4 regions of the Solibacillus sp. FSL R7-0682 genome follow, and region 4 is predicted to be linked to each of the others. Evidence: predicted binding sites of a transcription regulator. Region 4 holds the regulator's gene; each other region holds the start of a gene.
What was found. The regulator LexA, encoded in region 4, represses DNA repair genes until DNA is damaged. The targets are predictions, from matches to a motif close to CGAACATATGTTCG.

Region 1: a site for LexA is predicted at 3,214-3,227, ahead of parE (DNA topoisomerase IV subunit B). Genes of this name have one in related genera too.
Region 2: a site for LexA is predicted at 3,043-3,056, ahead of addB (helicase-exonuclease AddAB subunit AddB). Genes of this name have one in related genera too.
Region 3: a site for LexA is predicted at 1,770-1,783, ahead of uvrB (excinuclease ABC subunit UvrB). Genes of this name have one in related genera too.

Annotation. Positions count from the first base shown of each region.
Region 1 is NZ_JBBOUI010000001.1:2,158,298-2,166,526, forward strand. Features, by position in the region: partial or broken gene thrS (threonine--tRNA ligase) at 1-655, shown strand, start outside; gene MKZ17_RS11035 (YczE/YyaS/YitT family protein) at 905-1,531, opposite strand; gene MKZ17_RS11040 (HesB/YadR/YfhF family protein) at 1,636-1,926, opposite strand; gene MKZ17_RS11045 (hypothetical protein) at 2,090-2,254, shown strand; gene plsY (glycerol-3-phosphate 1-O-acyltransferase PlsY) at 2,338-2,940, opposite strand; gene parE (DNA topoisomerase IV subunit B) at 3,249-5,222, shown strand; gene parC (DNA topoisomerase IV subunit A) at 5,219-7,651, shown strand; gene MKZ17_RS11065 (hypothetical protein) at 7,992-8,229, opposite strand, start outside.
Region 2 is NZ_JBBOUI010000001.1:3,261,740-3,269,968, reverse strand. Features, by position in the region: gene MKZ17_RS16565 (S41 family peptidase) at 1-122, shown strand, start outside; gene MKZ17_RS16560 (PDZ domain-containing protein) at 299-1,468, shown strand; gene MKZ17_RS16555 (TVP38/TMEM64 family protein) at 2,348-2,980, shown strand; gene addB (helicase-exonuclease AddAB subunit AddB) at 3,099-6,725, shown strand; gene addA (helicase-exonuclease AddAB subunit AddA) at 6,703-8,229, shown strand, end outside.
Region 3 is NZ_JBBOUI010000001.1:3,275,293-3,283,521, reverse strand. Features, by position in the region: one part of gene prfB (peptide chain release factor 2) at 1-140, shown strand, start outside; gene MKZ17_RS16615 (hypothetical protein) at 315-665, shown strand; gene MKZ17_RS16610 (competence protein ComK) at 709-1,200, opposite strand; gene MKZ17_RS16605 (IDEAL domain-containing protein) at 1,442-1,684, shown strand; gene uvrB (excinuclease ABC subunit UvrB) at 1,857-3,839, shown strand; gene uvrA (excinuclease ABC subunit UvrA) at 3,845-6,712, shown strand; gene MKZ17_RS16590 (DUF4097 family beta strand repeat-containing protein) at 6,849-8,072, shown strand.
Region 4 is NZ_JBBOUI010000001.1:1,404,858-1,413,086, forward strand. Features, by position in the region: gene MKZ17_RS07045 (5' nucleotidase, NT5C type) at 1-536, shown strand, start outside; gene MKZ17_RS07050 (gamma-glutamyl-gamma-aminobutyrate hydrolase family protein) at 771-1,466, shown strand; gene lexA (transcriptional repressor LexA) at 1,548-2,171, opposite strand; gene yneA (cell division suppressor protein YneA) at 2,337-2,684, shown strand; gene MKZ17_RS07065 (YneB family resolvase-like protein) at 2,671-3,327, shown strand; gene MKZ17_RS07070 (DUF896 domain-containing protein) at 3,394-3,630, shown strand; gene tkt (transketolase) at 3,802-5,796, shown strand; gene MKZ17_RS07080 (DNA helicase) at 6,159-6,722, shown strand; gene MKZ17_RS07085 (alpha/beta hydrolase) at 6,735-7,382, shown strand; gene MKZ17_RS07090 (EAL domain-containing protein) at 7,432-8,229, opposite strand, start outside.

The DNA of each region.
Region 1 (8,229 bases), 750 kb from region 4:
TGACTATATGGGAGAGCTTACCCTATGGGATAAGGCAGAACTAGCACTTGAAAATGTGTTAAAGCGACTACGTTTCCCATATAAAATTAATGAAGGTGATGGTGCCTTTTATGGACCCAAAATTGACATTCATATAAAGGATGCAATTAAGAGAAGCCATCAATGTGCAACAGTGCAGCTTGATTTCCAGCTACCTGAGAAGTTTGATTTATCATATGTGAATGAAGACAATGAAAAAGTGCGACCAGTTGTCATTCACCGAGCTGTATTTGGCTCCATTGATCGATTTCTTGGTATTTTAATCGAACATTTTGGTGGTGCATTTCCGCTTTGGCTCGCACCAAAGCAAGTGCAAATCATTGCTGTATCAGATGTACATACAGCATATGTTGAAGCGGTTGCCAGCCAGCTACGTCAAGCTAATGTTCGAGTAGCAGTAGATAGACGTAACGAAAAGCTTGGTCGAAAAATTCGTGACGCACAAATACAAAAAATACCGTATATCCTTGTATTAGGAGAACGAGAACAAGCGAATGAGACAGTTACTGTACGAGCTTATAAACAGGACGAATTAACTTCATTTTCCCTTGAGGCATTTGTTAAACACCTTCAAAAAGAGATTTTTGAGAAGAAATTGCCAAATATTTCAAATTAATTAACGCTACGCAAAACAGGATAGTATTGACAAGCTGTTAAATTTTAAAGGTCCACTATGCGTCTTATGAACAGTTTTTCGCTAAGCATTATAAAGTTTAACGGCGATGTAAAAGGGGCCTTTATATACATCGCCGTTTTTCTTTACCTTTGCCAACTTTATATAAGAAAGCAAAAAGCCATTATTTCACCTTTACAGAAAAATAATGACTTTAACTAGTCCTAACAATAAAATTGTCAAAGGACTCTTTTATAAAATCGCGCTTTCTACACCTGCCGCGCGGTAAAATAATTTTTCGTTCCATTTCAGTGCCCATTGAACGATTGCCCCAAGGCCAAATGCCATAAGAAGCGTTCCTAAACCTACTGGACCACCTAGTAAAAAGCCGATTACTGCGACTGATACTTCCATCGTCGTCCGCGCTCGGTTTACTGACCAGCCTAAACGTTGGACAAGCAGTAGCATTAATGTATCTCGTGGTCCAACACCAAGATTCGCTACCATGTACATCCCACACCCAAAACCAAGTAATAATAGACCAAGAGCAAAGGCTAGGATCTGCTCAAACCAGCCGTGGGCATCTGGTAATACGTACAGAAAAATATCGATAAAAATACCCGCTAAAAACATATCTAAATAGGTGCCCAATTTAGGTAAACGCTTCGAAATGACTGCATCAATTGCTAAAATGATTAAGCCAAGAATGATCGACCACATACCCACTGTTAAACCGAAGTTTTTCACAAGCCCAATATGCAGTACATCCCACGAGCCAACACCTAATTGCTGCCCTTTAATTGTTAGGGCAATACCTAACGAAAGCACAATGATGCCTGTTATAAAAAAAACACATCGCCAATAAAAGCCTTGCTTAATTTTCACTTGTAATCCCTCATCAATCTATTATCTAAGTTGTCTTTCCATATTATAGCGATGGAAGGGGGCAAAAGTGGGATTACAATTAATTCGGAAAATTAGAATTATTTTTCGTAGGAATAGCTTAGTTCATTTGATTCCTGATCAACGCTAACAACTAGATGATGCTCATTAAAAAACCATTCATCTGATTTTTCAATATAGAAATGAATCGCGTCAACCGTTGTTTCCACTCCGATTTCATGAGGCTGTTCTCTTGTCATACCTAAAGAAAATCCTTCGTGGAATGGGGAAGAACCACCATACCTAGCATAAAATCGAATCCAATCATCTTTTTCTACTTCCATTTCCTGTTGGAACCACTTAATTGCTTCCTCTGATAATTTAATCTGCATCCAATCACCTCATTCAGTTTCACGATATATTAATCATCTATCATTATATACCAACTTCTTCGTATAGGCTTTTTGTAATTATAAAACTTCCATCATACACAATGGATAATTCACTAATAATTTTCCATACTAAATTTTATTACTGTAGAAGGATGTGATTTACTTGGGAAATTTGAACTCGAAATTTGCTCATTTAGTGCCCGAACAAATTAAAGAAATACAACAGCTTGAAGAAAAGCTGGAGGTAACATTACTTGCTTATGACATCTTTTCAAACGAAAATCATGGTCAGCAAGAAAATAATTCAGATGCAATAAATCCATCTTAATATTTATCTTTAACTGTGTTTAGATTCCTTGAATTCTAAACACATTTTTTATACATAAAAAAACTCTCTCGCAATGGAGAGAGTTAGAAACCTTTTATTTTTGGTTCTGTACCGTTTTTAATACGTTTAATGTTTTCTCGATGACGATAGAAAATAAACGTCGCCAAAAAGGCAATTAAAATAAATAATGCATAATTACCCGTCACAATCCAAAAAATAATAACATAAATTAACGCAACAGTTGCTGTAATCATTGACGTTAAACTTACCATTTTCGTAATTTTTAACGAGACAATAAATGTAACGAGGAGCACGATAAATAACGGTAAATTATAACCTAATATAACACCCGCACTTGTCGCAACGGCTTTACCTCCTCTAAAACTAGCAAAAATCGGGAACATATGTCCAAAAACCGCTACAATCCCTAATACTAATGGATAAATCGTTGCTTCGCTAAAGAAGGGAAGAGTTAGTAAGAGTACTGCTGCGGTACCTTTTAATACATCAATGAGAGTCACAATGAACCCTGGTTTTTTTCCAAGTACACGGAATGTGTTTGTGGCACCTAAATTGCCGCTACCATGTTGTCGAATATCCGTTTTGTAAAAGATTTTACCAATCCATAAAGCAGAAGGAATGGAACCAATCAAATAAGCACAAATGAGAATTATTGCATTAATCAAGTGTTGTGCCCCTTTCAATATTGAGAATTACTAGTTGGTACTAATAGTATGTATTGATTATTTTACACTGTTTATGAAAGGAAGGAAAGAGGTATTATTTTTTCACAAAATTTCTATGAAAAGGAGGAAAAAAGTTACAATACGATGAAAACTACTGGAGGAAGCGCTTTAAAACAGGCGTTTTTGATGGTACAATTAATTCTTGCTAAGTCTCATGGATTGATTCATCAATTGACAATGAAGTCAGGAGACAGTACGATTATGCAGTATAACGGAACGTTTGTTTGTATTTTTGGAGGGGATTACATTTGGTAAAAAACCAGACCGGTATTTCATATAATGAAGATGCCATTCAAGTATTAGAAGGTTTAGAAGCCGTACGAAAACGACCAGGTATGTATATCGGTTCAACAGATAGCCGAGGTCTTCACCACTTAGTATATGAGATTGTAGACAACGCAGTGGATGAAGCACTCGCTGGATTTGGCGATCATATCATCGTTAAGATTCACGAGGACAATAGTATAAGCGTCCGAGATTTTGGTCGTGGTATGCCTACGGGAATGCATAAAATGGGGAAGCCAACACCTGAAATTATTTTTACAGTGCTACATGCAGGCGGTAAATTTGGACAAGGTGGCTATAAAACGAGTGGTGGTCTACATGGTGTAGGTTCATCCGTAGTAAATGCCTTATCCGTATTTTTGGAAGTAACCATTCACCGAGACGGGCAAATTTATCGTCAACGTTTTGAAAATGGCGGTAAGCCGGTTACATCTCTTGATATTTTAGGAAAAACAAAAGAAAATGGGACACTTGTTCATTTTTTACCGGACCCATCTATTTTTTCCGTAACAAAATATAATTACGACACATTAGCTGAGCGCTTACGTGAATCCGCGTTTTTATTAAAAGGTTTAAAAATTGAGCTCATTGATGAGCGTGGAGAAGGTCAACATGACGTGTTCCATTACGAAAGTGGAATTGAGGCGTTTGTTACATATTTAAACGAAGAAAAAGACGTGATACATCCAGTAAAGTATGTGGAAGGGATGCTTGCGGAAATCGAGGTTGAGTTTGCCTTCCAATTTAATGATGGCTATTCAGAAACAATTCTTTCATTTGTTAATAATGTCCGTACTCGAGACGGTGGTACTCATGAAACGGGTGCTAAAACAGCGATGACTCGCGTGTTTAATGAATATGCACGGAAAATTGGGCTGTTAAAAGAAAAGGATAAAAACTTAGAAGGTGCTGATATTCGAGAAGGTTTAACAGCCATCATATCTGTCCGAATTCCAGAGCATCTTTTACAGTTTGAAGGCCAAACAAAGGGTAAGCTTGGAACGAGTGAAGCTCGATCAACAGTTGATACCGTTGTATCGGAAAAGCTTATGTACGTTTTAGAAGAGCATGCAGAGCTTTCGGCATCACTTGTAAGAAAAGCCATTCGCGCACAACAAGTTCGCGAAGCAGCTCGTAAAGCTCGTGATGATGCGCGAAACGGAAAAAAGAAAAAATCCAGTACGCTCTTATCCGGGAAATTAACACCAGCTCAATCAAAAAATGCGGCGAAAAATGAATTATATCTTGTAGAAGGTGATTCTGCCGGTGGTTCGGCAAAGCAAGGACGTGACCGCACATTCCAAGCCATTTTACCACTGCGCGGAAAAGTTATTAATACGGAAAAAGCAAAGCTCCAAGATATAATGAAAAACGAAGAAATCTCGACAATTATTCATACAATTGGTGCAGGTGTTGGTGCAGACTTCTCTGTAGAGGATGCAGCTTACGACAAAATTGTTATTATGACCGATGCGGATACAGATGGGGCACATATTCAAGTATTACTATTAACATTCTTTTATCGCTACATGCGTCCGTTAATTGAAGCGGGCAAAGTATATATTGCCTTACCACCGCTTTACAAAGTATCTAAAGGTTCCGGTAAAAAGCAAGAACTTACTTATGCATGGACTGAAAACGAACTAGATGCGGCCATCAAAAAAATTGGTAAAGGCTATATTCTGCAACGTTACAAAGGTCTTGGTGAAATGAATGCCGATCAATTATGGGATACAACGATGAATCCTGAAACACGTACATTAATCCGTGTCAAAATTGAGGATGGTGCTCGTGCAGAGCGCCGTGTCACAACACTTATGGGTGACAAAGTAGAACCGCGCCGTAAATGGATTGAATCAAATGTAAACTTCGGCATGGAAGAGGATGCAAGCATTTTAGAAAATGAATTCATCCAGCATGAGGAGGTTAACGAATGAGCTTCGTAGAGAAATTTCAAGATTTACCATTAGAAGAAGTAATGGGTGACCGCTTTGGTCGCTATTCAAAATATATTATTCAAGACCGTGCACTTCCAGATACTCGTGACGGTTTAAAGCCAGTACAACGCCGTATTTTATTTGCGATGTTCAATGAAGGCAATACTTTCGAAAAACCATTCCGTAAATCAGCCAAAACTGTGGGTAATGTAATCGGTAACTACCATCCACACGGGGATTCGTCGGTTTATGAGGCGATGGTACGTATGAGTCAAGACTGGAAGAGCCGTCACATGTTAATCGAGATGCATGGTAACAATGGTTCGGTCGATGGTGACCCACCAGCTGCAATGCGTTATACGGAAGCACGACTTTCTGCTATCGCATCAGAAATGTTACGCGATATTAATAAAAATACGGTGGAATTTGTTCCAAACTTTGATGATCAAGATATGGAACCAACTGTTTTACCGTCACGTTTCCCAAATTTACTTGTTAACGGTGCGACAGGGATTTCTGCTGGATACGCAACAGATATCCCACCACACAACTTACAAGAAGCTCTAGAAGCGGTATTAATGCGTTTAGATAATAAAAATTGCACCGTTGAAGAATTAATGACGGTCATAAAAGGACCTGATTTCCCAACTGGTGGCATCATTCAAGGGCTTGATGGTATTAAAAAAGCATATGAGACAGGAAAAGGAAAAATTATCGTCCGCTCTCGTACTGAAATAGAAGCTTTAAAAGGGAATAAAGAACAAATTATTATTTCAGAAATCCCGTTTGAAGTAAATAAAGCAAACTTAATTCGTAAAATGGATGAACTACGTGTAAGCGACCGCCGTCTAGAAGGCATTTCAGAAATTCGAGATGAATCTGACCGTGATGGCTTACGAATTGTTATTGAGCTGAAAAAGGATGTGCCTGCACTAGGCATTTTACATTTCTTATTAAAGTCAACAGATTTGCAAGTATCTTACAACTTTAACATGATCGCGATTCATAATCGTCGTCCAACAATGATGACATTACCGCTCATGCTAGATGCCTATATTGACCACCAAAAGGAAATCGTGACACGACGCTCACAATTTGATTTAAAGCGTGCACAGGACCGTTTACATATTGTAGAAGGGCTAATGAAGGCTTTATCAATTTTAGATCAAGTTATTGCAGCAATCCGTGCATCTAAAGATAAGCGTGATGCAAAAAATAATATTATTGAGAAGTTTGGCTTTACAGAAGTTCAAGCAGAAGCGATCGTAAGCTTACAACTGTACCGTTTAACAAATACTGATATTACAGAGCTTCAAAACGAACAACAGGAATTAAATGAGCTGATCATCAAATTAACAGCTATTTTAGAGGATGAGAAGAAATTGATTCGTGTCATCAAATCAGAGTTAAACGACATTAAAAAGCGTTTTGCGTTACCTCGTATGTCTACAATTGAAGCAGAAATTGAAGAAATTAAAGTAACGCGTGACGTCCTTGTTCCGAGTGAAGAGGTTGTCGTGACCGTTACGAAAGATGGATATGTTAAGCGTACAAGTTTACGTTCGCATAATGCCTCAAACGGTAAAGATTTTGCGATGAAAGATTCGGATTACTTACTGTATGAAGCTAACTTAAATACACAGCATCATTTACTGTTGTTCACAAGCAAAGGTAACTATATTTACCAGCCGGTGCACGAGCTTCCTGATATTCGTTGGAAAGACTTAGGTCAGCATATATCTAGTATTGTTCCAATTGATACAACGGAAGAAATTATTCAAGTTATCGGCATTGAGACTTTTGAACAGGCAGATAAGTATGTATTTACAGCAACAAAGGATGGACAAATTAAGCGTTCTGCACTTGCTGATTATGTCGTGACTCGTTATTCAAAACCAATTAAAACAATGAATTTAAAGGGCGAAGATGAAATGATTTTCGCAACGCTTGTTACTGAGCAAGAAGAAGTACTTCTTTCAACAAACACAAGCTATACAATTCGCTTCCCAATGAATGAATTACCAATAACAGGGGTTAAAACAGCCGGTGTTAAAGGAATGGTTTTAAAATATGGGGAGCACTTAGCTGCTGTCGCTATTTTACAGCCAAATGCTGATCAGGAATTAATTATTATAACGCAGCGTGGTGCTGTAAAACGTATGCTCATCAGTGAAATTGAGTTAGGCAATCGTGCGAAGCGTGGAGTAGTCATTTTAAAAGAACTTAAAACGAATCCACATCGTATATTTACCGTTTTAGTTGTGAATTTCAGAAACTCTATTGTCATTGAAACCGAAAAAGGTGTACAAGAAACAATACAAGTAACGAATTTAACACGTGCTGATCGTTATTCAAATGGATCACTTCGTATTGATACAGACGGCGATGGTGCAATTACTCGTGCGTATGTTGAAATAATAGAAGCGTAAATTACGATATTCATGCATAACTGAACAATTTTTATCATAATATAAATACAATTCATTGACATGGGCAGTAAATTTCCATAAAATGAAGGTAGTAAGATTCATGCGTGATGGATCTGCAGTAGTACAAAGCGGTTGGGTGGCCCCCAATCGCTTTTTTATTTTGTCTAAAATTTGGTGAAGTGAACGTAATGATTAAAATACATGTAGTATATAAAAAAGCTGAATCGTCTTACGAAACGAAGAGGAACCTTTATTTATTAAGGTTCCTCTTCGTTTTTCATATCATAATTAAAAATAATGCTCCTCCCAAACTTTAGATTCAGTATATTCTTAGACATTCCTAAAACATAATAGCAGTTATCCAAAAACAAAGTGCTGTAAGTAAAGCCATAGGTGTCATTATCCACTTTTCCTTTTTGCTATTAGAAAATCCATTTAAAATCGTATTAATTGTCAAGTATGCTGCAAAGAAAAAACAAATTCCTCTTGTAGTGCCTATCGAGAAAAAATTAGGAATAAGATTTGCAGTCTGCAAAATTATTATGATGGCAAAAAGCTGAATAAATACTGAAAACCCA
Region 2 (8,229 bases), 1.9 Mb from region 4:
GTCATCTGGATGAAGCTTTCTTCACTGAATTATCAGCACAATTACAAAAATTTAAAGCATCACAGTTAAATGATATGCAGCTACAAATGGCAATCAGTTATATTATGCATCAGTTTGAATGATTGCCAGGAAGATGATATTTTACTTGTAAGGACAAATTGCACTACGCAAGAACAAAGGGATTTGATACAATGGAAAGTGAACCTTCAATTGGTAAGACGCTTTCCTAGAATTGATTCGTTTCTCTCATCGAACAATGATAGGTATGCATAGTGAGGATTAGACAGTAGGTGAGAAGATGGATGGAACCATTTTAATTGAAATTTTAAAAAGTATTGGTCGTTTTCTTATAAATCCATTAGTTTATATCGCACTCCTTTCCGCCATTTATTTAGGCTATCGACGAGTGAAGCGGGAGCGTAATTTTTTCAATCATCGTGTTTTAAATGGTTGGTCAGAAATGCGTAACATGCTCATCATGGGGTTTATGCTATCCCTCATTATCTCGTTATTTAGTATCGTGGTTGGATTGACAATAACATTTGAATTTCTAGCTATTATTTTTTTAATTAGTTTAATCGGATTGCTTGTATTTACGTATCACCTTTTATCACCGATTATTGTGATGGCAATTGCATTTGGTGTTGTCGTATGGATGGATTGGAAAAATTTTTCGTATGGGCTATGGGGCTTCGAATTTGTTGGAACAAATGTAGGAGATGGCTTAGTCAAGACCGCGGCCATTTTAGCCGGGTTATTATTAATGGCTGAGGGGATTTTAATTCGCCGTTACGGGGCAAAATTTGCATCTCCAATTGTAGAAACGACAAAGCGTGGACTTAATGGGATCGGTTATTATAGTAAGCAATTATGGATGCTACCAGTCGTAACAATTATTCCGGGAGACGGGATACAGGCGTATTTACCATATTGGCCACAGTTTACACTTGGTGCAGAGCAATTTTCATTAGTAGTTTTCCCATTTATTATCGGGTTCCAACAAATGGTGCGGAAAAACCTCCCGTTGTATGTATATCCAAAGATGGGACGCAACATTGTTTTTGTAGGAGAACTAGTATTATTTGTTGGCATTGCATCCTATTTCATGCCCGTATTAGGCGCGGCAGCGTTAGCATTAGGTGCAATTTCCCGAACAATAATTGCTATTTATTATCGCCGTTCTGAGGATCGCGATAGCTATGCAGTAATGCGTAGTGGAAATGGGGTTATGATTGCTGGGGTACTACCCGACTCACCAGCCGAAAAAATGGGTTTAATCGCAGGTGAGGTCATTAAGCGCATTAATGGACAAAATGTTCATACGGAAGAGGAATTATATGAAGCATTGCAAATTAATGCTGCACATTGCCGTCTAGAGGTGCTTGATCATAACGGAGAGCTCCGCTTAACACAGCATGTCGTTCATAGTGATGATAACCATAAAATTGGTTTATTAATTGTAAAATAACAAGTTTCAAAGAATCTCGTGAAAACGGGGTTCTTTTTTATTTAAGGAAAGTAAGTTTTAAAGTGAAGTGACAGTGGACTAGGGCTAAGGGCAATGAATGAGAGGGGAGAAGCGATCTAGACTCAGGGAAATGGACAAGGTTGGCGGGATAATGGACATTTTTAAATGAATAATGGACAAAATATATCGAATAATATACGAAATTCATAAAGTAATCGACAATCTATAAGCCAAAATAGACTTATTACATGGAATAAAGGACAATTACGTAAATTCACAGCTTTTCATACCGTAACAGCAACAATCTTAATTGTCTTATAGGTATTCTTGCAAGGTGTTATTAGATAAAGGACAAAGTATTTAAAGTAATAGCCAAAGTTGAGATGGTAATAGCTAAAGTTCGAAAGAAAAAGGACAAAGTATAAAGGAAAAGGACAAAATGAAGTACTTAATGGAAAAAAGAAGGTTTAATGGACAAAATCGACGAGTTAATAGAACTTTTACATCTAATAAAAGACAAAATGAACCTATCTAACCTAGATATAAAAAGCACTGGCTTCGATTAATATCCAAGCCTCCAAAATCCCTTGCACCCCCCAGGAAACCTAGATTTAACAACACACCCGCTTTCCTTAGAACTCCCTCTCCCGAAGCCAATCCACCACCCAAAATATAATCAATCCACTAAAATGTGACGGTTTTGTTATTCGATGAATAGGGCAAACATAGGAAGGGGAATTATGTTACTATAAAAAAGATATAATATTCGAAATTTATCGCAGTAACATGAGCAATGTAGTTTTTTGTCTTAAAATGAAGGCGATATTTTAATAAATTCATCATTTAACTTACCGGTTTTGTTAGTAGGAGTGAATACTTATGTTAGATTGGTTGACAATCGATAATATTGAAACGGTTGTTGAAAAATATAAATTATTAGGTCCTTTTTTTGGGGTATTTTTAACATTCATTGAGTCCTTTCTCCCAGTATTACCGCTGTTTGTCATTGTTATTGCGAATGCAGGGGCATATGGTTTGTTTTGGGGATTTATCCTGTCGTGGCTCGGTACGGTAGCGGGTTCATACGCATTTTTCTTGTTAATTCGAAAGTTTGGAAATCATCGTTTGTTCCGTAAGATAAAAGAGCAGCGACAAGTTAAAAAGCTGATTCAATGGGTAGATATACGAGGATTTACGCCATTGTTTGTATTACTCTGTTTACCGTTTACGCCAGTTGTTGTCGTGAATAGTGTGGCAGGCTTATCGAATATTAAAAGGCAATATTATTTTTTAACATTATTCATTTCGAAGCCTGTTATGATTTTTTTGATGAGTTATTTAGGAAGCGATTTACGCTCTATTTTAACAAATCCTGTTAAAATCATTGTCTCTGTGTTGATTATTGTTACAATTTGGGGAATTGGTAAATTAATCGAACGTAACTTAAATAAACGAGTGGAGCAAGACTTGCGTGAAATTGAAAAGCAAAGACAGCCTTTGAATAAGGAATAGATAAAAATGCGAGAGAATTTTTCTCGCATTTTTCTATTTCATTCAATATGTCAGATAGTGCGCGAACATGTATTCTTATATATAATAGAAGTTAATAATGTGAAGTGAGGTGGGGATGATGACGTTACGTGTCATTTCAGGACGAGCAGGGACAGGGAAAACGACGTTCATCCATCAAGAAATCGTAGAAGATTTAACATCAAATCCACTTGGTCCTCAAATTTTTATTTTAGTTCCGGACCAAATGACGTTTTCAACGGAATATGAATTAACGAATCATTACGGTATTGAAGGGATGATGCGAGCGCAGGTCATGACCTTTAAACGTTTAGCATGGTTTGTGCTGCAAAAGGAAGGTGGCATTACGAGGGAACGTATTGATGGTACAGGCTACCGCATGCTTCTACGTCGTATTTTAGAAGAACATCAAGATGAGTTTTTACTCTTTAAACAAGTAGCTGGCAAACGAGGATTTACAAAAGAGGTCGAGCAGATTTTAAAGGAGTTTAGCCAGTACAATATTAATATAGACACGATTGGGCCATTAATTGAATCATTAAAGCAAAATGGAGCAAGTGAAGTACTGCTACATAAAATGCATGATTTGCAAATTTTATTAGTTCAGCTAAATGAACGTATTGGCACGAATTATGTTGAGGGGGATGGGTATTTCCCGATGCTTCTTGAGCGCATGCCTCAAATGGAAAGCTTGCGCGAGACCCATGTTTATTTAGATGGCTTCGTTTCGTTCAATGGACAAGAGTTTACGATTTTAAAGGAATTATTACTTTATGCAAAGCGTGTAACATTGGTGCTTCCAATGGATGATCCTCAAACAGACATGCTAGAAGGCTCGGTATTTTACCGTGCAGCAACGACCTATGAAAAACTCCGAGAGGAAATTCAAAAAATACGCTTTGAACGTGGGATTGATATCGAAGAGGAGCAACGTATTCATTTGACAGTGAATTATCGTTCAAAAAATCGTGATTTACAACATCTTGAGCAATGCTTTGATGCACCTTTTATTAAACCAATAGCTTCAGAGGGGCATATAAAAATAGTAAACGGTATGAATCCACGGGCGGAAGTACAGGGAATTGCCCAGGAAATTAAAGGCTTAGTGATGGATAAAGGGTTACGCTATAAGGATATCGGGATTATGTATCGCCAAGCAGATGTGTATGACCCGATCATTGCGACAACCTTTACGCAATACGACATTCCATTTTTCTCGAATGAAAAACGTTCGATGCTTTATCATCCATTGATCGAATTTAGTCGTTCGGTCCTAGAAATTATTACATCTAATTGGAAATATGAGCCGATTTTTAGAAGTGTAAAAACAGATTTACTCTTTCCTTATAATTCGAATTTAGTGGCGATGCGTGATCGTGCCGATATTTTAGAGAACTTTGTCATTGCAAAGGGCATTGTGCATGATCGATGGTTTAAGGAAGATGTATGGCATTATCGTCGTTTTAAATCACTTGAAAAGATAAATGCCATTCAAACAGAGGATGAGCTTGAACATGAAAAGCTATTAAAAAGTGTGCGAGATTTAATTCGAGAGCCTGTATTTGCTCTGCAACAGCGACTTAAGGAACAACAGACTGGACGAGCACTAGTTGTTGCACTTTATGAGTTTATGGAGCAGCTGGATGTGTATAAGAAGCTTGTAAAAATGCAAGAGCAGGAAGAGCAAAAAGATGCGTTACATCAGTCCTTTGAGCATGAGCAGGCATGGAATGGTTGGGTGCATATTTTAGAACAGTTTGACCTTATGTTTGGAGATAAGGACATCCTACTAGAAGAGGCTGCACAAATTTTAGATGAAGGCTTTGAGTCACTTCAATTTTCAAGTGTACCACCGACTCTCGATGAAGTGACGGTGTCGACATTGGAATTTGCTCGCTTTGATAATAAGAAGGCGATTTTTATTATTGGCGTGAACGATGGCGTTTATCCGATGCGAATGGATTCTGGGGGGCTGTTATCAGATGATGAGCGAGAAACTTTTGAAAAGGCACAATATGGTCTCGCACCAGGTGTGAAAAGTCGCTTACTTCAGGAGAGCTTCCTCTTTTATCGTGCAATTACGTCACCAACAGATTATTTATATGTAACGTATGCAAGTGCCGATGAAGAAAGTAAAGGGAAGCTTCCATCCCTTTATATCAATCGATTGCATAAAATGTTTGAAGTATTGAACGAAGAGGGAGAAATGGCGCGTACAATTATCCAACGGCAAATTGTAATGGATCCTCTCGATGAAATAAAGCAGCAATATGTAATGGATTATCTACGTCATCCATCACCAGCCATCGGTTTTTTAATGACGCAATTAAAGCAAGCACAGATTGAAAAGCGATCATTAACAGAAGAATGGTCTGCGTTGAAGGCGTATTATGAGCGTGATCCGAAATGGAAGGACGTATTAAGCGTTGTGGCAAAGCCCCTGTCTCATGTAAATGAGGTGGAGCCATTATCTGAGGAAAATGCGACCGCCTTATATGGTAAAGACTTTTTAGCTAGTGTATCACGCATAGAGAAGTTTTATAGTTGTCCTTATTCGCACTTTGCTTCATACGGCTTGAAGCTTCAAGAGAGACCTGAATTTAAGCTTGAGTCATTTGCAATGGGGGATTTATTCCACGAAGCAATTCGTACGATTTTATCGGAAACGGATCAGACAATCCCGTTAAATAATTACATTGCGTGCTATAAAAAGGCGGATGAGACGATCACAATGCTAGTTGATTATTTCTCCTACAGTATTTTAAAAAGCAGTCACCGTTTCGAATATATTAAAACGAAGCTTGTAAAAATCGTGGCGCGAACGTTGTATGCATTAATTAATCAAAGTGAGCTTTCGAAGTTTCAAGCGATTGCCCATGAAAAGCCATTTGGGAAGCGTGATGATAAAAATACAGAACAGGATGATCGTAATCCTTTAGATGCATTAAAAATTGAGCTTGATGATAATCGTAACATGTTTGTACGCGGACAGATTGACCGTATTGATGCATTTAAAGATGCGCAAAACTTATATTTGCGTGTCATTGATTATAAATCGAGTGGGCGAAAGCTTGATTTTACGGAAGTATACAACGGGATTTCATTGCAGCTTTTAACGTATTTAGATGTGGCCTTACAAAATGTACCGATTTTAGCGAAGGAAAGTAAGCTCATTACGGATTTATCCGAGCTTGAAAATATTATTGTTCAAGCTGCGGGAATGTTCTACTTACATGTACATAATCCACTCATTACGACTGAGGATTATGAGCAGCTAGAGAAAGTCGAAAGCTTACGTCAGGAAAAGTTTAAGCTAAGTGGTTATATGTTAAAGGACGTAGAAGTGGCGCAATTGATGGATACGACACTAGAACCAAATAAATCATCGATTATTGTGCCGGCTGCCTTTAAGAGTGCTGAGGAGCCTGAATTTAATGGACGTTCATCAAAGGTAATAGAGCCAGATCAAATGGAAAATTTACAGCAATTTGTCCATCATAAATTCCGCCAAGCAGGCAATGAAATATACCGGGGTAATACGGAAATCAAGCCTTATAGTTTAGGTAATATGAAAGCTTGTACTTTTTGTAGCTATAAAGCGGTATGTCAATTCGACCAAACTGAAACAGGCAATAGTTTTAATGAATTGAAGAAGCAATCAGAGCAAGAAGTATTTGAAAAAATAGAAAAGGTGGTATGCGTACATGACGATTCCAGTGAAGCCTAATGATGTACAGTGGACGGATGTGCAATGGAAGGCCATCTATGCAGCAGGTCATGATATTTTAGTATCCGCAGCTGCTGGTTCAGGGAAAACAGCGGTACTCATTGAGCGCCTCATCCAAAAAATATTGGCACCAGAGGACAAGCGGATTGATGTTGATGAGCTACTTGTTGTAACGTTTACGAATGCATCCGCAGCAGAAATGCGCAATCGGATGGCAGAAGCGTTAGAAAAAGCAATTTCCCAAGATCCAGACAATCGCTTTTTACGTCGGCAGCTGAGCCTTTTAAATAAAGCACAAATTTCAACATTACACTCCTTCTGTCTATCCATCTGTAGGGAATATGCATACACAATTGATTTAGATCCAGGCTTTCGTTTAGCCAGTACGGAAGAGGCAGCGCTATTACAAGATGATGTGCTCATTGATGTACTGGAAAAAGCATACCGGGGAGACATGGCGCACTTATTTACAAAAGAAGAGTTATATACATTAGTTGATAGCTTTGCCTCGGACAGAAGCGATCAGGCAATTGAATTACTACTACAGGAAATGTATAAAGTATCTCGAGTACAGCCAAACCCATATGAATGGCTCAATACATTGCCACAAAAATATGATATTGACCCTACTAGTGCGATTGATGATTTAGCCATTGCACAAGAGGTCCGACCGTTTATTATCAATAGCTTAAAGGAAGCAGCGATCCGTCTTGAAAAAGGACTGCAAATTGTTTCCGTAGAGCCAGCATTGCAAAAAAATAAAGAGCTATTTGAAGGGGAATATGGTGCAGTAAAGCAAGTGCTCCAGGCGATGGAATATGGGACGTGGGAAGAGGCATATACATTAATTCCTGCGATACAGTTTGGTCGCATCAAGCCAGTGACTAAAAAAGATACGGAGGAAGATCGTCAGTTTTATGCAGTAGCAAAGGAGCACCGTGATCAAGCAAAAGATATGATTAGTGACCTAAAGGAATCCTTTTTTGCTCGTCACCCAAAGCTCTATGTACAAGAAATGGCGGCAACGAAGCCCATTTTAGAAACGTTAGTAAAGCTGACGATTGAATATAGTGAAGCATTTAAAAAGGCGAAGCAAGAGCGTGGGTTACTCGACTTTTCTGATTTGGAACATTATGCTTTAGAAATTTTAACAGATCCCGACAGTAACACAATGCCACCTCAGCCTTCACAAATCGCTTTACATTTTAAAGAACGTTTTAAAGAGGTGCTCGTTGACGAGTACCAGGACGTCAATTTTTTACAAGAAACGATATTGCAACTTGTGAAAAGTGGTACAGAGGAAAACGGCAATATGTTCATGGTAGGGGACGTTAAACAATCCATTTATGCATTCCGACTTGCTGAACCTCGTCTTTTCCTTGATAAATATAAGCGCTTCGAAGAAAATCCAAGTGACACCGGGATGAAAATTGACTTAAACGCGAATTTCCGAAGTCGCTCTGAAGTGCTTGAAGGAACGAACTATGTATTTGAGCAAATAATG
Region 3 (8,229 bases), 1.9 Mb from region 4:
TTCGTTCCTATGTTTTCCATCCATATTCAATGGTAAAAGACCATCGAACAAATTCTGAAACAGGGAATGTTGGTGCAGTAATGGATGGCGATTTAGACATGTTTATTACAGCTTATTTACGTTCAAAAATTTCATATTAATAGGAATCTAGGTGTTCGTGAGTGTAAAGCTCATGAACACCTTTTTCGTAGTGAATTTAAGCTTTTTAGGAGGGGATTCGGTAAGTATTACCAGTAAGGTTGTGCTTGTCAAAAATAAGAACATATGCGAAAATAAATACGAACAAACGTTCTTATTCTTGAGGAGGTATTCATATGGTGCAAATTCCTTCTGGAACAATTCCTTATTATGAAGCAGGAATTTATTTGCCAATGCTTCTTACAGTTCTTGAAAAAGATCAATTAATCGTAGAGCAAGGCCTGTTTAAATTTAAAAACCCCTATTTACATGTAATTGATTCTGTTCGAATGAAAATTGAACAGGATCTAAAGGACACAAAGGCTTATTTTAAAACTCATCAGATGCGTTTAGTGAGAGGGAAGACGGATGACTTATTTACCGAGTACCAATTTTATTTTGAAGGAATCATGGAGTGTAGGAGATATTCGAATATTCGCCTTCGTAATCACAGTGAGTTACTTCTTGCAGAATATTTTAATCGATAGCGATGTAAGAACTGCACAAAGATGTAGATAGAAAAATAGAGTTTTATAATTTGCTGTTACGTTTTGTAATGAGATGTTTATAATACATGGCAGCGCGAACGTACTGATGATTGAATGATTTCATATGGATAGGTAGACGTTCTTCAGAGCCATCAATAAATGTGACGATGGTTTCATTCCCAAGCTCATTAATATTAACGATTGCGTGAAGTGAAATCCAAATGTTTTGTGATGAATGTGGTGAAAATAGTGGGAACAATATACAGGGGTCACCGAAGTCATAGGCAACCATGATCGGTAATTTATGCTTACTTTTTCCGAAAAACAGCTTCGCATTATAATTACTTGCCTCGTAGGAGCTCCCGTGCAATCGACACGTATTACGAATTATTTTTAAAGGCTTATTAGGATAAATAACTTTCCCATGCTTATCGGAGATGATTGTATGCACTTTGCTACGATGTGGGTGAGAGATTAAACAGAATGTTGAATTAGAGGCAATATAATTAGAAATTTGATGTAGATTTTTGGTCATGCCATTTCTCCTTTCGAGGTTGATTGGTAAAATATTTGTGCGATAAATGAAGACAAAATAGAAAAGACAAAAGAGACAATGAAAAATGCTGAAAAATTCACTACACCTTAAAAATAATACAAAAAATCCCATAAATCAACAATATTTTTAGAATATTCTGTAACTGGATGATTTTTCAGAAAATATTGCAAATTAATGCTCATTTATTTTATAATAAATAAAAGAGATCGGGGTGGTTTCGATGGATAAATATTATTCGTATACAGACTTTTTGAAAGCAGTAGGACAACAGTCAGCTGATAATCAAGCGGAAAAGTTATTGAATGAGATTTATTTAGACTTGTTTTTAAATCGTTTACAGCGCATGTACCGTATTGAACAGTTAAAAATATTGATCGATACATCTTTAGATCAAAAGGACGAACACCAATTTATCGCTTATACATCGGAGCTGAAAGAATTGCTCCAAGCGACAATAACTTGAAGAAGAGTCACCTTTTTAGGTGGCTTTTTTCAATGGGTTTGTTTCTACAATATTAGGTAATAAATAATATAAGTAATCATTTTTCCGAATATACGTTCGTAAATTTATCGTAAAGTAAAAGCAGGTATGCTAAAATAGAACATAGCAAAAGAGACAGAAAGGACGAATTAAAATGACAGAAACTTTTCAGATTCAGTCCGCCTATAAGCCAGCTGGAGATCAGCCCGAAGCGATAAAAGAGCTCGTGCAAGGTGTGAAGGATGGCAAGCAGCATCAAACATTACTAGGTGCGACAGGAACAGGTAAAACCTTTACAATTTCAAACGTTATAAAGGAAGTAAACAAACCAACACTAGTTATGGCACATAACAAAACATTGGCTGGACAATTATATAGTGAGTTCAAGGAATTTTTCCCAGATAATGCTGTGGAATACTTTGTGAGTTACTATGATTATTTCCAACCAGAAGCATATGTGCCACAAACTGATACGTACATCGAAAAAGATTCGAGCATTAATGATGAAATTGATAAGCTGCGCCATTCTGCAACGACGGCATTATTTGAACGACAGGATGTGATTATCATTGCGTCTGTATCGTGTATTTATGGCCTCGGTAATCCAGAAGAATACCGTGAAATGGTCGTGTCAATTCGGACTGGTATGGAAATGGAGCGTAATGAGTTGTTACGAAAATTAGTAGATATACAATATGAACGAAATGATATTAATTTTACGCGCGGAACATTTCGTGTACGCGGTGATGTTGTCGAAATTTTCCCGGCATCACGTGATGAGCACTGCATTCGTGTTGAATTTTTCGGAGATGAAATAGATCGTATCCGAGAGGTAGATGCGTTAACAGGGGAAATTTTAGGAGAGCGCAATCACGTAGCCATTTTCCCAGCATCCCACTTCGTAACACGTGAAGAGAAAATGAAAATTGCGATTGAAAATATAGAAAAAGAATTACAGGAACGTCTAGAAAAGCTGCGAGCTGAGGATCGTTTATTAGAGGCGCAGCGCTTAGAACAACGCACAAATTATGATTTAGAAATGATGCGGGAAATGGGCTTTTGCTCAGGTATCGAAAACTATTCACGTCATTTAACGTTGCGTGAAGCAGGGGCAACTCCTTATACATTGCTTGATTATTTCCCAGATGATTTTTTATTAGTAGTCGATGAGAGTCACGTAACATTACCGCAAGTACGTGGGATGTATAATGGGGATCAGGCTCGAAAAGGGGTATTAGTGGAGCATGGCTTCCGTTTACCTTCTGCGCTTGATAACCGGCCGTTAACCTTTGATGAGTTCCTATCAAAAGTTGGACAGGCAATTTATGTTTCGGCAACGCCAGGTCCGTATGAATTGGAGCATACGCCAGAAATGGTAGAGCAAATTATTCGTCCGACGGGTCTTCTGGATCCAACAATTGATGTGCGCCCGATTGAAGGACAAATTGACGACTTAATAGATGAAATTCATGAGCGTATTCGCAAAAATGAACGTGTGCTTGTAACGACATTAACGAAAAAAATGTCAGAAGATTTGTCGAGTTACTTAAAGGAAATGGGCTTGAAAGTGGAATATTTGCATTCAGAAATTAAAACACTTGAACGGATCGAAATTATTCGGGAACTACGAAAAGGGACGTATGACGTGCTTATCGGTATTAACTTATTACGTGAAGGCTTAGACATTCCAGAAGTGTCCCTTGTAGCGATATTAGATGCAGATAAAGAAGGCTTCCTACGTTCGGAGCGTTCGTTAATTCAAACGATAGGACGAGCAGCCCGTAATTCGAACGGTCATGTGATTATGTATGCGAATAATATGACAGATTCGATGACGAAGGCCATTTCTGAAACGAAACGTCGTCGCGAAATTCAAATGACCTATAACGAACAACATGGAATTACACCGAAAACAATCATTAAGAAAATTCCAGATATTATACGCGCGACACAAGCAGCGGAAGAGGAAGAGAAATATATTACAAAAGTGACAGGTGGTAAGAAGCTGACGAAGAAAGAGCTTGAAAAACTTGTCGAAACATTACAGCTTGAAATGAAGGAAGCTGCTAAAGCATTAGACTTTGAACGCGCGGCAGAATTACGTGACATGATATTTGAATTGAAAGCAGAAGGGTGAACAACGTGAAAAATACAGAAATTGTTGTACAAGGTGCTAGAGCACATAATTTAAAAAATATCGATGTCACAATTCCACGAGACAAAATTGTTGTTGTGACAGGCCTTTCTGGGTCAGGGAAATCTTCATTAGCGTTTGATACGATTTATGCGGAGGGACAACGCCGTTATGTGGAATCGTTGTCAGCCTATGCACGTCAATTTTTAGGGCAAATGGATAAACCGGATGTCGATACGATTGAAGGTTTATCACCAGCCATTTCCATTGATCAAAAAACGACGAGTCGTAACCCACGTTCAACAGTTGGAACGGTTACAGAAATTTATGATTACTTACGTTTATTGTTTGCGCGGATTGGGAAACCATATTGTCCGAAGCACGGTATTGAAATTACTTCTCAAACGATTGAGCAAATGGTAGACCGTTTAATGGAATACCCCGAGCGTACGAAATTGCAGCTATTAGCACCGGTCATTGAAGGAAAAAAAGGTACGCATGTAAAGTTACTTGAAGATTTAAAAAAGCAAGGCTATGTGCGTATTCGATTAAATGGTGAGCTCCGCGATTTAGATGATCATATCGAGTTAGATAAAAACAAAAAGCATACGATTGAAGTAGTCATTGACCGTGTAGTAGTCAAAGAAGGCGTTGAATCTCGTTTAAGTGATTCATTAGAGTCTGCATTAAGATTAGCAGAAGGCCGGGTAATCGTGGATGTAATGGAACATGAGGAACTATTATTTAGTGAACATCATGCTTGTCCTCATTGTGGCTTTTCGATTGGAGAGCTAGAGCCTCGCATGTTTTCATTCAATAGTCCATTTGGAGCTTGTCCAACATGTGACGGGTTAGGTAGTAAATCGAAGGCTGACCTAGATTTAGTTATTCCAGATTGGAATCGAACGTTATTAGACAACGCCATTGCACCGTGGGAATCTGTTTCATCGAACTATTATCCACAAATGCTTGCGGCGGTTTGTGCTCATTATACAATTCCGATGGATGTGCCGGTAAAAGATATTCCGAAGGACAAGATGGATAAAATTTTATATGGCTCTGGCAAAGAAAAGATTCATTTTGAGTTTACGAATGATTATGGAAGTATGCATAAAAAGGACATTGAATTTGAAGGGGTACTCCCAAATATTGAGCGCCGATTTAAAGATTCAACATCTGATTATGTACGCGAGCAAATGGAAAAATATATGACAGAGCAACCTTGTCATTCGTGTAAGGGACACCGTTTAAAGGCCGAAACGTTAGCGGTAAAAATAAAAGGGCAAAATATTTCAGAAGCAACACGCCATTCGATAAAGGAAATGTATGATTTCTTTAGCGCAGTGGAGTTAACGGAAAAGGAAAAGCAAATTGCGAACTTAATAATACGTGAAGTCGTGGAACGCTTGAAATTTTTACTAGATGTTGGATTAAATTATTTAACATTAGCGCGCGCTGCTGGTACTTTATCGGGTGGTGAAGCACAGCGTATTCGACTAGCTACGCAAATTGGCTCTCGCTTAACAGGTGTCCTATATATTTTGGACGAACCATCAATTGGTTTACATCAACGGGATAATGATCGCTTAATTGCAACGCTTGAAAATATGCGTGATTTAGGCAATACGTTAATTATCGTTGAGCATGATGAAGATACAATGATGGCAGCAGATCATTTAATCGATATCGGCCCGGGTGCAGGGGTACACGGTGGTCAAATTATTGCACAAGGTACACCGAAGCAGGTCATGAAAGATAAAAATTCCATTACAGGGCAATATTTAAGTGGAAAGAAATTTATTCCCCTTCCTCTTGAGCGTCGTAAACAAGATGGTCGTAAATTGACGATTAAAGGAGCGACCGAAAATAATTTAAAAAATGTTTCGGTAGATATTCCGTTAGGTCAGTTTATTGCCGTAACAGGTGTGTCAGGATCGGGGAAATCAACGCTTGTAAATGAAATTTTATATAAATCACTCGCATCGAAATTAAATCGTGCGAAAGTGAAGCCTGGTGCCCATAAAGCAATTGAAGGAATCGAACAGCTTGAAAAGGTAATCGATGTCGATCAATCACCAATAGGTCGTACACCTCGTTCGAATCCGGCTACTTATATTGGCGTATTTGATGATATCCGTGATGTATTTGCAATGACCAATGAAGCGAAAGTGCGCGGCTACAAAAAAGGACGCTTTTCATTCAACGTTAAAGGTGGGCGTTGTGAAGCCTGCCGTGGTGACGGGATTATAAAAATAGAAATGCATTTCTTACCAGATGTGTATGTGCCGTGCGAGGTATGTCATGGAAAACGATACAATCGAGAAACACTAGAAATTCGTTATAAAGATAAAAATATTGCAGATATTTTAGAAATGACCGTAGAAGATGCACTTGAGTTTTTCAGCAATCTACCAAAAATTCACCGCAAATTACAAACGATTGTGGATGTAGGGCTAGGTTATATTAAACTTGGACAACCAGCGACAACCTTATCTGGTGGGGAAGCACAACGTGTAAAATTAGCATCAGAATTACATCGTCGTTCAAACGGAAAATCATTCTATATTTTAGATGAACCGACAACTGGCTTACACGTAGATGATATATCTCGTTTACTACTCGTACTACAACGTTTAGTAGAAAATGGAGAGACTGTGCTAGTCATTGAACATAATTTGGATGTAATTAAAACTGTGGATCATATTATTGATTTAGGACCAGAAGGTGGAGATGGTGGCGGTACATTACTTGCGACAGGAACGCCAGAAGAAATTGCAGAAGTAAAAGAAAGCTACACAGGCCGCTATTTGAAGCCGATTTTAGAGCGTGACCGTGAACGAATGTTATCAAAGATTGATGAAGCAAAAAAGAAATAAAGAAGATTGAGTGAGAGATGCATTTCTTTTTTAGTGCTGTAATGTAGTTAAATTGAAATTTCCAGAGTGAAATGAAACTTTTTTTCCTCCCTACTCGTATAATAAACATATACGAGGCAGAGGGAGGAATTTTTTTATGCAAGATGAACGTAAACGTATTTTACAATTAGTTGAAAACGGTACTATTACAGCAGAAGAAGCCATTGGGTTACTTGAAAAGCTTTCTTCACAAAAGGAATCCACGCCAACACCAGCTTCACCAATATTGGAGAAGAAGCAAGAAGAGGCACCACCTACAACTGAAGAGGTGCATAAGGCAGAGCCATTTTTTGAAGAAAAGAAAGAAAAACGTAAAACAACAGGATTTGAAGATATTTTCGGCAAGTCATTTAATGATAAAGAAATTAACAAAAAAATGGACGAGTTTATGAATGACCTTAAGACGGATCTTTCTCAATTTAGTACACGAATGGCTGGGCTAATGGGTGCAACGTTATCAAAGCTAAAGGATTTAGATATTGATACACCATTCGGTGAAAAAATAGAATTTACTAAAACATTTGCTTACCAAGAAGTTGAAGTAAATGGAATTGAGCTAGACATTGCAAACGGTAAAGTGGAGGTTGTAAAAGCACAGGACAGCTTAGTAACTATCGATATCCGTGTCAGAACACAACCTAAAGGTACGGAAGAAGAAACAATTGAACAAGTGACACAAAGCTTAGTTTCATTAAAAGAGCAAAAATTACTTGTTCAATCGACGAATAAATTTGCCCAATTAAAAGTACAGCTTGCAATTCCTGAAAAGCATTATGATGTGTTTATTGCTCGCTTATTAAATGGTGGCATCACAATTGAAAACCTTGATGCAAAATTAATTAAAGCGAAAACATATAATGGGGTCATTCGATTAGAAAATACGACATTCGATCATGCTGAATTACAAACGAGTAATGGTGCAGTTGAAGCACGTAATGTAACAGGTGACGATCTTGAAGTAGAAACGGCAAATGGTCGTATTTACATTGATGGCTCTTTAAAGGAAGTAGAGGCCGAATCGGTGAATGGTCACGTTGTTGTTACAACTTCTAGCGCTGAAGCACATAAAATTAAAGCGAGTGCGGTTGCCGGTTCAGTAGAATTATACGTTCCAAAAACGGTCGCAATCGAAGGACAAATTTTCTCGAACTTTGGTAAAGCAGATGTTGGCTTAAGTGATGCCAATGTTTATGAGGAAGAAGAGCAATTCTTATTAAAATCAGTACGCTTTACTAAAGAATTAGCGGAAGCAAAACTATTAAAATTAGTTGGCGAATCCCGAACAGGAACAGTTTTAGTGCGTTATACGACAAAGGAATAATGAAATAGTTAAGAGAAGTTGCTAATTAGCAACTTCTTTTTTTATTAACAAAAATTGGTGAATGAAAAGGTTTTTCACTTATTACTGTCGAATCATAAAAAGAATATAGAATTATTAGTTATATTAATAAAGTATTATAAGGTAACAAATTGATTAC
Region 4 (8,229 bases):
AAAGTATTGCGATTGATATGGACCAAGTATTAGCAAACTTTTACAAAAAACTGAGAATGACATACAACGAAAATTTCGGTACAAATTTTACAGATGAAGAATTTTTATTAACAACACAGCGTGATTTACCAAGAGAAGACGCTAAAAAATTGTTCGCAATTTTAAATGAACCGGACTATTTTAGAGATTTAGAAGTATTGGATATGGATGCAATCGAGGTTATACAAGAGCTACAAGAGCATTATGAAATCTATATTGCAACAGCAGCGATGGATGTTCCTGGTTCATTTAATGCAAAATATGATTGGCTCATGAAGTATTTACCGTTTTTAAAAAGACAAAACATTGTATTCTGTGGAAATAAAGCGGTTATACATACCGATTATTTAATCGATGATAGCCCTAATCAATTAGCTGCCTTTAAAGGTACTGGTTTACTTTATGGAATGCCATATAATGCAACAACAGAAGGGTTTATTCGTGTGAATAACTGGCAGGAAATTAGAAGCTATTTTCTTAAAGCGTTAGTAGTTTAATTCGGAGGATGAATTGTCATTTGTGCAATTCATCCTTTTTTTGATAAAGGAAATCCCACGTATACTGACCTACAATGACCTTTACTTTATTGCGCGGGAAATGTCGAATATAAAAAAATTGTGACGATGATAATTTATTTCGTAGTTCTAGTAATTTGCAGTAAGATGATAGTATAATTTGAATAGTCCGAAAAATATTTTAGGCGATTACTAGTAGCTGAGAGGGTGGTTCAAATGAAACCAGTTATCGGGTTAACGATGTATGATACTAACAAAAAATTAGATATTAATAATGCGTATTTGCACTCTATAGAACTAGCGGGAGGAATCCCAATCTGTATTCCCAATGCAACGGAAGATACAGTTGAGGAATTATTATCAAGGGTTGACGGTTTATTATTAATTGGTGGTGAGGATATAGATCCATATTTATTTGGAGAAGAACCACATCCGAAAATTGGCCCGGTTGTAAGGAAACGTGATGATAGTGATCTTCTATTAATGAACTATGCCTTTAAAAAGCAAATGCCGATATTAGGTGTATGTCGTGGGCAACAAGTAATGAATGTAGCTTTTGGAGGCACTATTATTCAAGATATTCCTTCCCAGGTTGAAAGCCCACTTTTACATAAACAACCATCAAAGCGTGGTGAGCTAGCACATAGTGTGGAGGTGTTAACACCAAAGTTTAAAGAAATCTTTGGCGATAATACGTTCCGAGTTAATACGTTCCACCATCAATCAATAGGAAAGTTAGGCGAAGGTCTTAAACTATCAGCTGTTGCTAAAGATGGGGTTATTGAAGGAATTGAGCATGAGGCGCATCCGTATTGTATATCTGTACAATGGCACCCTGAGGAATTAGCACCAAACGGAGATGTTTATGCACAACGCTTGTTTAAAAGCTTTGTAGATGCTTGTAAGCAGTAATTATAGGGTTCTAAGTAGAAAGTATAACCAAAATAATAGGGCGTATCTGAAAGTAATTCTTTTCAGATACGCCCTGTTTTATTAATGAACGTTACGATATAAACCAACGACTTTCCCTAAAATCGTTACTTGATTAACTATAATTGGCTCCATTGAGCTATTTTCAGGTTGTAAACGGAAGTACGTTTTTTCCTTATAGAAACGCTTTACAGTTGCTTCATCATCTTCTGTCATGGCAACGACTATTTCACCGTTATTTGCTGTTGAACATTTCTTAACGATAACATAATCACCATCTAAAATTCCCGCTTCAATCATGGATTCTCCCATAATTTCCAACATGAATAATTCGTCTTCTGAAGAGCCATATGTATCTGGCAGAGGGAAGTATTCTTGAATATCTTCGATTGCAGAAATCGGTAAACCAGCTGTAACTTTCCCGATTAATGGTACGTGAATTACACCTTGCTTTGGAACGGTAACATCTTCTTGCTCTAAAATTTCGATCGCACGTGGCTTTGTTGGGTCACGACGTATAAGCCCTTTACTTTCTAAACGAGCTAAATGCCCATGGACAGTTGAACTTGAAGCTAATCCAACAGCCTCACCAATTTCTCGAACAGATGGTGGATAGCCTTTTGCACGAACTTCCTCTTTTATAAAAGCTAGAATTGCTTGTTGTCGCTTTGAAATTTTTGATGTCAACTTACTCACCTCTTTATATACAATGATATTTTTTATTACGTTCAGTATAGCAGTATGCGAACAAAAATGCAAACATAGGTTCGAAAACATGTTGACAAAAACATATGTTCGTATTAATATGAGAACAAACATTCCGAACATATATTCGAAAAGGGGTAAATCAAAATGAAAAAAATCCAGTTAAATAGCTTTGTATCAATGTTTTTATTATTTTCATTTATTTTAGTTGCACTTATTTATATTAAAGATGAAAAAATTGAATTATACGAACAGATTACAATTGAGCAAGGTGATACATTATGGTCGTTAGCCGAGCAATATAGTGGTAAAATGACTAAACATGATTGGGTTCATGCAGTAATAAGGGATAATGCATTACATAGTGAAGATGTGATCAGTGGACAAGTATTAGCAGTTCCTGTTGAAAAAAATTCAGCATATATTGCTGAACGAAATGAACCGTCTCATGTACAATCTATAAAAGTAGCGAGAGAAGATAATGAATCAAAGTAAAGCAGCACTCTATTGTCGTGTCAGTACTGAAAAGAACACGCAAGAAACATCATTAGTACGTCAACAAGAAGAATTAACAAAATACGCAAAATCATTTGGCTTTCAAGAGCTTGCAGTATTTAAAGATCAAAGTAGTGGCTTTGATGTCGATCGAGATGGCTTATTAGACATGCTTGATTACATGAAGGAGCAACAAATAAAAGTTTTATTTGTACAGGATGAAACACGTTTAGGGCGTGGTAATGCACGTATGGCGGTTTTACATCTTATTCAAAAATATGAAGCAACGGTATACTCATTAAATGATGCTGGACCACTTGCCTTGAACGAAATGGATACAATGCTGCTTGAGATTTTGGCTATTGTAGAGGAATATCAGCGTCGGATGCATAACGCAAAAATTCGTCGGGGCATGCGTCGAGCGGTGGAAAATGGTTACATGCCACAAAACAATTTAAAAAACCGAGGCAACATTGAAGGGCGCGAACGGAAAGATGTACCTGTTGAAGAAATTGTTCAATTACGTCAAAAAGGGTTAACGTTTGCAGAAATCGCCACAACCCTTTCAGGACTAGGAATACAAATTAGCAAGGCAACCGTTCATCGAAGATATATTGAATATATGGACCGACTTGAAGAGTAAACACTTGCACTTCAAGTCGTTTTTTCATACCTTTGTATTATTGTAATAATGAAAGGTGAGAACGATATGTTATCGAAAGAAAAAATCGCTCGAATTAACGAGTTATCAAAATTAGCAAAAGAAGGTAAACTGACAGAGGAACAGGCGAAGGAGCGTACAGCACTTCGTAAAGAGTATTTAGATGTATTCCGCTCGACAATGCGCGATACAATTGAGCACGTTAAAGTGGTTGATGAAGAAGGTAATGATGTTACACCAGAAAAATTAAAGCAAATTAAAGAACAAAAAAAATTCATTAATTAACATTAATTTTAATTAATATGACATATTTATCATTAAGTATGTCATATTTCTGAAACGTTTAGAGAAATGATTGTTTTCTTCATCAATTTTGTCTAAACTGTAAGATGAAGAAAAGTGAAATTTTATACTGTTTATTTCACAAATATATAGTTCGAGAAAGGATGTCACATAATGACACAACAGATGGATCAGCAAGCAATTAACGCAATCCGTACACTATCAATCGATGCAATCGAGAAAGCCAATTCTGGTCACCCAGGCTTACCAATGGGTGCTGCTCCAATGGCCTATACGTTATGGACAAAACAACTACGACATAATCCACAAAATCCAAAATGGTTTAACCGTGACCGCTTCGTATTATCGGCAGGACACGGCTCTATGCTTTTATATAGCTTACTTCACTTAGGTGGTTACGGTTTAGAGATGGAAGAAATTAAAAACTTCCGTCAATGGGATTCTTTAACACCAGGACATCCTGAATTTGGTCACACAGTTGGGGTAGAAGCAACAACAGGTCCACTTGGCCAAGGTATCGCGATGACAGTTGGAATGGCAATGGCGGAACGTCACTTAGCGGCGACATACAACAAGCCTGGCTTAGACATTGTCGATCACTACACATTTGCACTTTGTGGAGACGGTGACTTAATGGAAGGTGTTGCTGCAGAAGCCATTTCTCTAGCAGGTCACTTAAAATTAGATAAGTTAATTGTGTTATATGATTCAAATGATATTTCACTTGATGGTGATTTAGAAAAGTCATTCTCAGAAAACATCCAAAAACGTTTTGAATCTTACGGATGGAACTACTTAAAAGTTGCAGACGGTACAGATATTACAGCTATTAATAAAGCAATCGAAACAGCAAAACAAAATACAGGTGGTCCAACAATAATTGAAGTAAAAACAGTAATTGGTTTTGGTTCTCCTAACAAATCTGGTAAAGCAGACTCTCACGGTTCACCACTTGGTGCTGAAGAAGCCGTATTAACAAAAGCAGCTTATGCTTGGGAGCATGAGCCATTCCACGTGCCGGCTGAAGTATATGACACATTTAAAGCGGCAGCTGATGTACAAGGTGTTCAAGCCGAAGCAGCTTGGAATGAAATTTTTGAGAGCTATAAAGCAGAATACCCAGAGCTTGCTGAACAATTTGTCAACGCAATGGAAAATAAATTACCAGCAGACTTTGCTTCAGAATTACCAGTATATGAAGCAGGTAAATCTGTTGCAACACGATCATCTTCTGGTGATGCAATTAATGCCATTGCGAAAAAATTACCATCATTCTTTGGTGGCTCTGCTGACTTAGCAGGTTCAAATAAAACGACGATTAAAGGTGCTGGTGACTTCTTCGCAGAAACGCCAGAAGGCCGTAACATTTGGTTCGGTGTACGTGAATTTGCGATGGGTGCAGCATTAAACGGTATGGCGTTACACGGTGGCTTAAATGTATTCGGTGGTACATTCTTCGTATTCTCTGACTACGTTCGTCCAGCGGTTCGTTTATCAGCATTAATGGGCTTACCAGTAACATACGTGTTCACACACGATTCAATTGCTGTAGGGGAAGATGGTCCAACTCACGAGCCAGTTGAACACTTAGCTTCATTACGAGCGATGCCAAACCTTTCTGTTATACGTCCAGCAGATGCGAACGAATCAGTAGCAGCATGGAAGTTAGCGGTAGAAAGTGAATCAACTCCTACTGCGTTAGTATTATCTCGTCAAAACTTACCAGTGCTGAATGTAGCAAAAGAAACTGTGTATGAAGGCGTTGCAAAAGGGGCTTATGTAGTATCACCAGCAACAAAAGAAACACCAGATGCAATTTTAATTGCGACAGGTTCAGAAGTTTCTTTAGCAGTGGAAGCTCAAAAAGCATTATTAGCAGATGGAATCGATGCTTCAGTTGTATCAATGCCTGCGATGGATCGTTTCGAAAAGCAAACAAAAGAATACAAAGAAACAGTTTTACCAAAAGCTGTAACAAAACGTTTAGCAATCGAGATGGGTGCATCATTGGGCTGGCATAAATATGTAGGCTTTGATGGCGATGTACTTGCAATTGACAAGTTCGGTGCATCAGCTCCAGGTGAATTAGTTATGGAGAAATACGGTTTTACAGTAGAAAACGTAGTAGCGAAAGTAAAAGCACTTTAATACGTATAGCAAATGTGCTTCGGACAAAACTATATTTTTAGAAGAAAATTAGGTTTCCGATTAGTGGAAATTTGATAGTTATTGAATTGATTGGAGTGCAGGGTCGACTCCCGCGGGAACAGCACGACGCCTGAGACTACAGGCTCAGGCCGTGCCCGCGGAAAGCGTACCCGGAACGGAAGTCAATTCCTTCCATAGCAAAAAAACAGGATTTTTCTAAAGAGAAAAATCCTGTTTTTTATATTTTGTCCCGGCCGAATTTTTTATATAAAATTTCAATTGAAAACGTGCTTAAATCGGCAAGGAATGGTACGATAAAGGTTGGAAAAAAGCTAGGTACTATGTGAGGAAGTGAAAATATCATGACAACTGACCAAATACAAAATGACATTACAAAATACATTGAACAGCAATTATTTTTACTAACAAATAAAGCAGATATGGAAAGCTTTGAACAAGTGATTCAACAAAATGTTTCGCAAAAACGTGAATCCTCATCGTCTAAAGAAGATTTTTACGATCGATTAATGTTAAATATTGCGTATTTTGTAGAGAATAAAACAGCATGGTCCCAATTAATTCGTATGACATATGGCGCTGGACAAGTTCCAAAAATGAGTTATCTCGAAAATGAACTAATGGCGCAACAAATGCGAATCCGTCAAGACGTTGGCGAAAAAATGGACGACTATACGAGTGCATTTCATAAGCAGTATGCGGCGTTAAAAGTGACGGATGAAGATGTCATTTACGATTATGCCTATGCATCGGTAGAACATACATTACGCATTGATTTTTTAACGCATGTAACAGTAACCAATGCTGATATTTTATGTAAGGGCGATATTGATGAGACATTGAAAATAATAGAAGGCTACATAGCTTATCATGCAGATCAAATCGTCAATCAAATGACGCTTTCTTAAAGGAGAAATACAATGAAATCACCATATATTTTTTTACACAAAGCTCCACAAAATGATGGACAAAAAAAGCCAGCTATCTTTTTATTACACGGTCTAGGTAGTGATGAAAACGATTTATTGCAACTAGTTGACTCGTTCTCGTCACAATGCCACATTTTTAGCTTACAAGGACCCATTAAGCATCGACCAGGGTTTGCTTTTTACACATTTGAAGAAGAGGGTAAACCACATCGTGAGATTTTTGATAAAGTATTAAAAGCTACAGAAAGCTTTATTTTAGAAGCAGTTGAAGAGTACAATTTAGATCCAAAACAGCTTTATGTTGTTGGATTCAACCAAGGAGCAGCTATTGCCCAATCGTTAGCGATGGTGATGGGGAATGCATTGCGAGGGACAGTAGCATTAAGTGGCTATTTACCTGAATTTGCTGCGTTAGAATACAGCAAAAAAACGATGGATGAATCGAAAATTTTCATTTCACATGGTGAATATGATTATGATTTCCCATTTGTTTGGGCGGAGCATGCAGTACGCTTTTTTAATGATTACGGAACAAAAGTAACGTTTAAAACATACCCAGTTGGCCATGGTGTGTGCGAACAAAATTTACAAGATTTAATAGCTTTCATAGCAGAAGATTTAAAGACAACATTAAATTAATATTAGAAAGGGGTACATGATAGTATATAATCATGTACCCCTTTCTAGTTTATTCAGTAATCAAATTTTCTGCTTCCTCAATAGACATTGGCTTATAGAAGTAAAAGCCTTGTCCAGCCGGACAGCCTAGCTCCTGTAGCATTATTAGCTGTTCCTCAGTTTCGATTCCTTCAGCAATGGCGCGCATATGAATATTTTCAGCAAGCTGTATGATAGTTTGGACTACTGCATACATACCTGGTTCATTCATTGCATTGATAAAGCTTCGGTCAATTTTAATTTCAGAAAATGGCAGTTTCGGTAAATAGCTTAAGGATGAATAGCCAACGCCAAAATCATCTATGGAGCTTTCAATACCCAGTTCATTTAACTTCATTAAAATTTCTTTTGCTTTTGTAAGATCCTCAAGTTCTATGCTTTCTGTTACTTCAAATTTAATATATTTTGCTGGAACATTGTATTGTTTAAATAGTTTAATAATATTATCTAAAAATTTGGGTTCATAAAAATGATCAGGCGATACATTTAAAGCGACAGGTAACACCTTTTTGCCTTGATTAAGTAAATTTTGTAGCCATGTTAATATCGTTTTAAAGTTTAATAAATCTATTTCTTTAATTTTCCCTGATTTTTCAGCGATTGGAATGAACTGAGCTGGGGAAACATTTCCGAGTACATGTGAATGCCAGCGAGATAATGCCTCGAACCCTTCTACTTCTAATGTTTTAATATTTATTTTTGGTTGTAAATGTACGTAGAATTCACTATTTTGTATTCCATACGTAAGCTGATTGAAAATTTCCATTTCAACGGCAAGTGGCTTATTACTATTCTCTTCATATTCTGC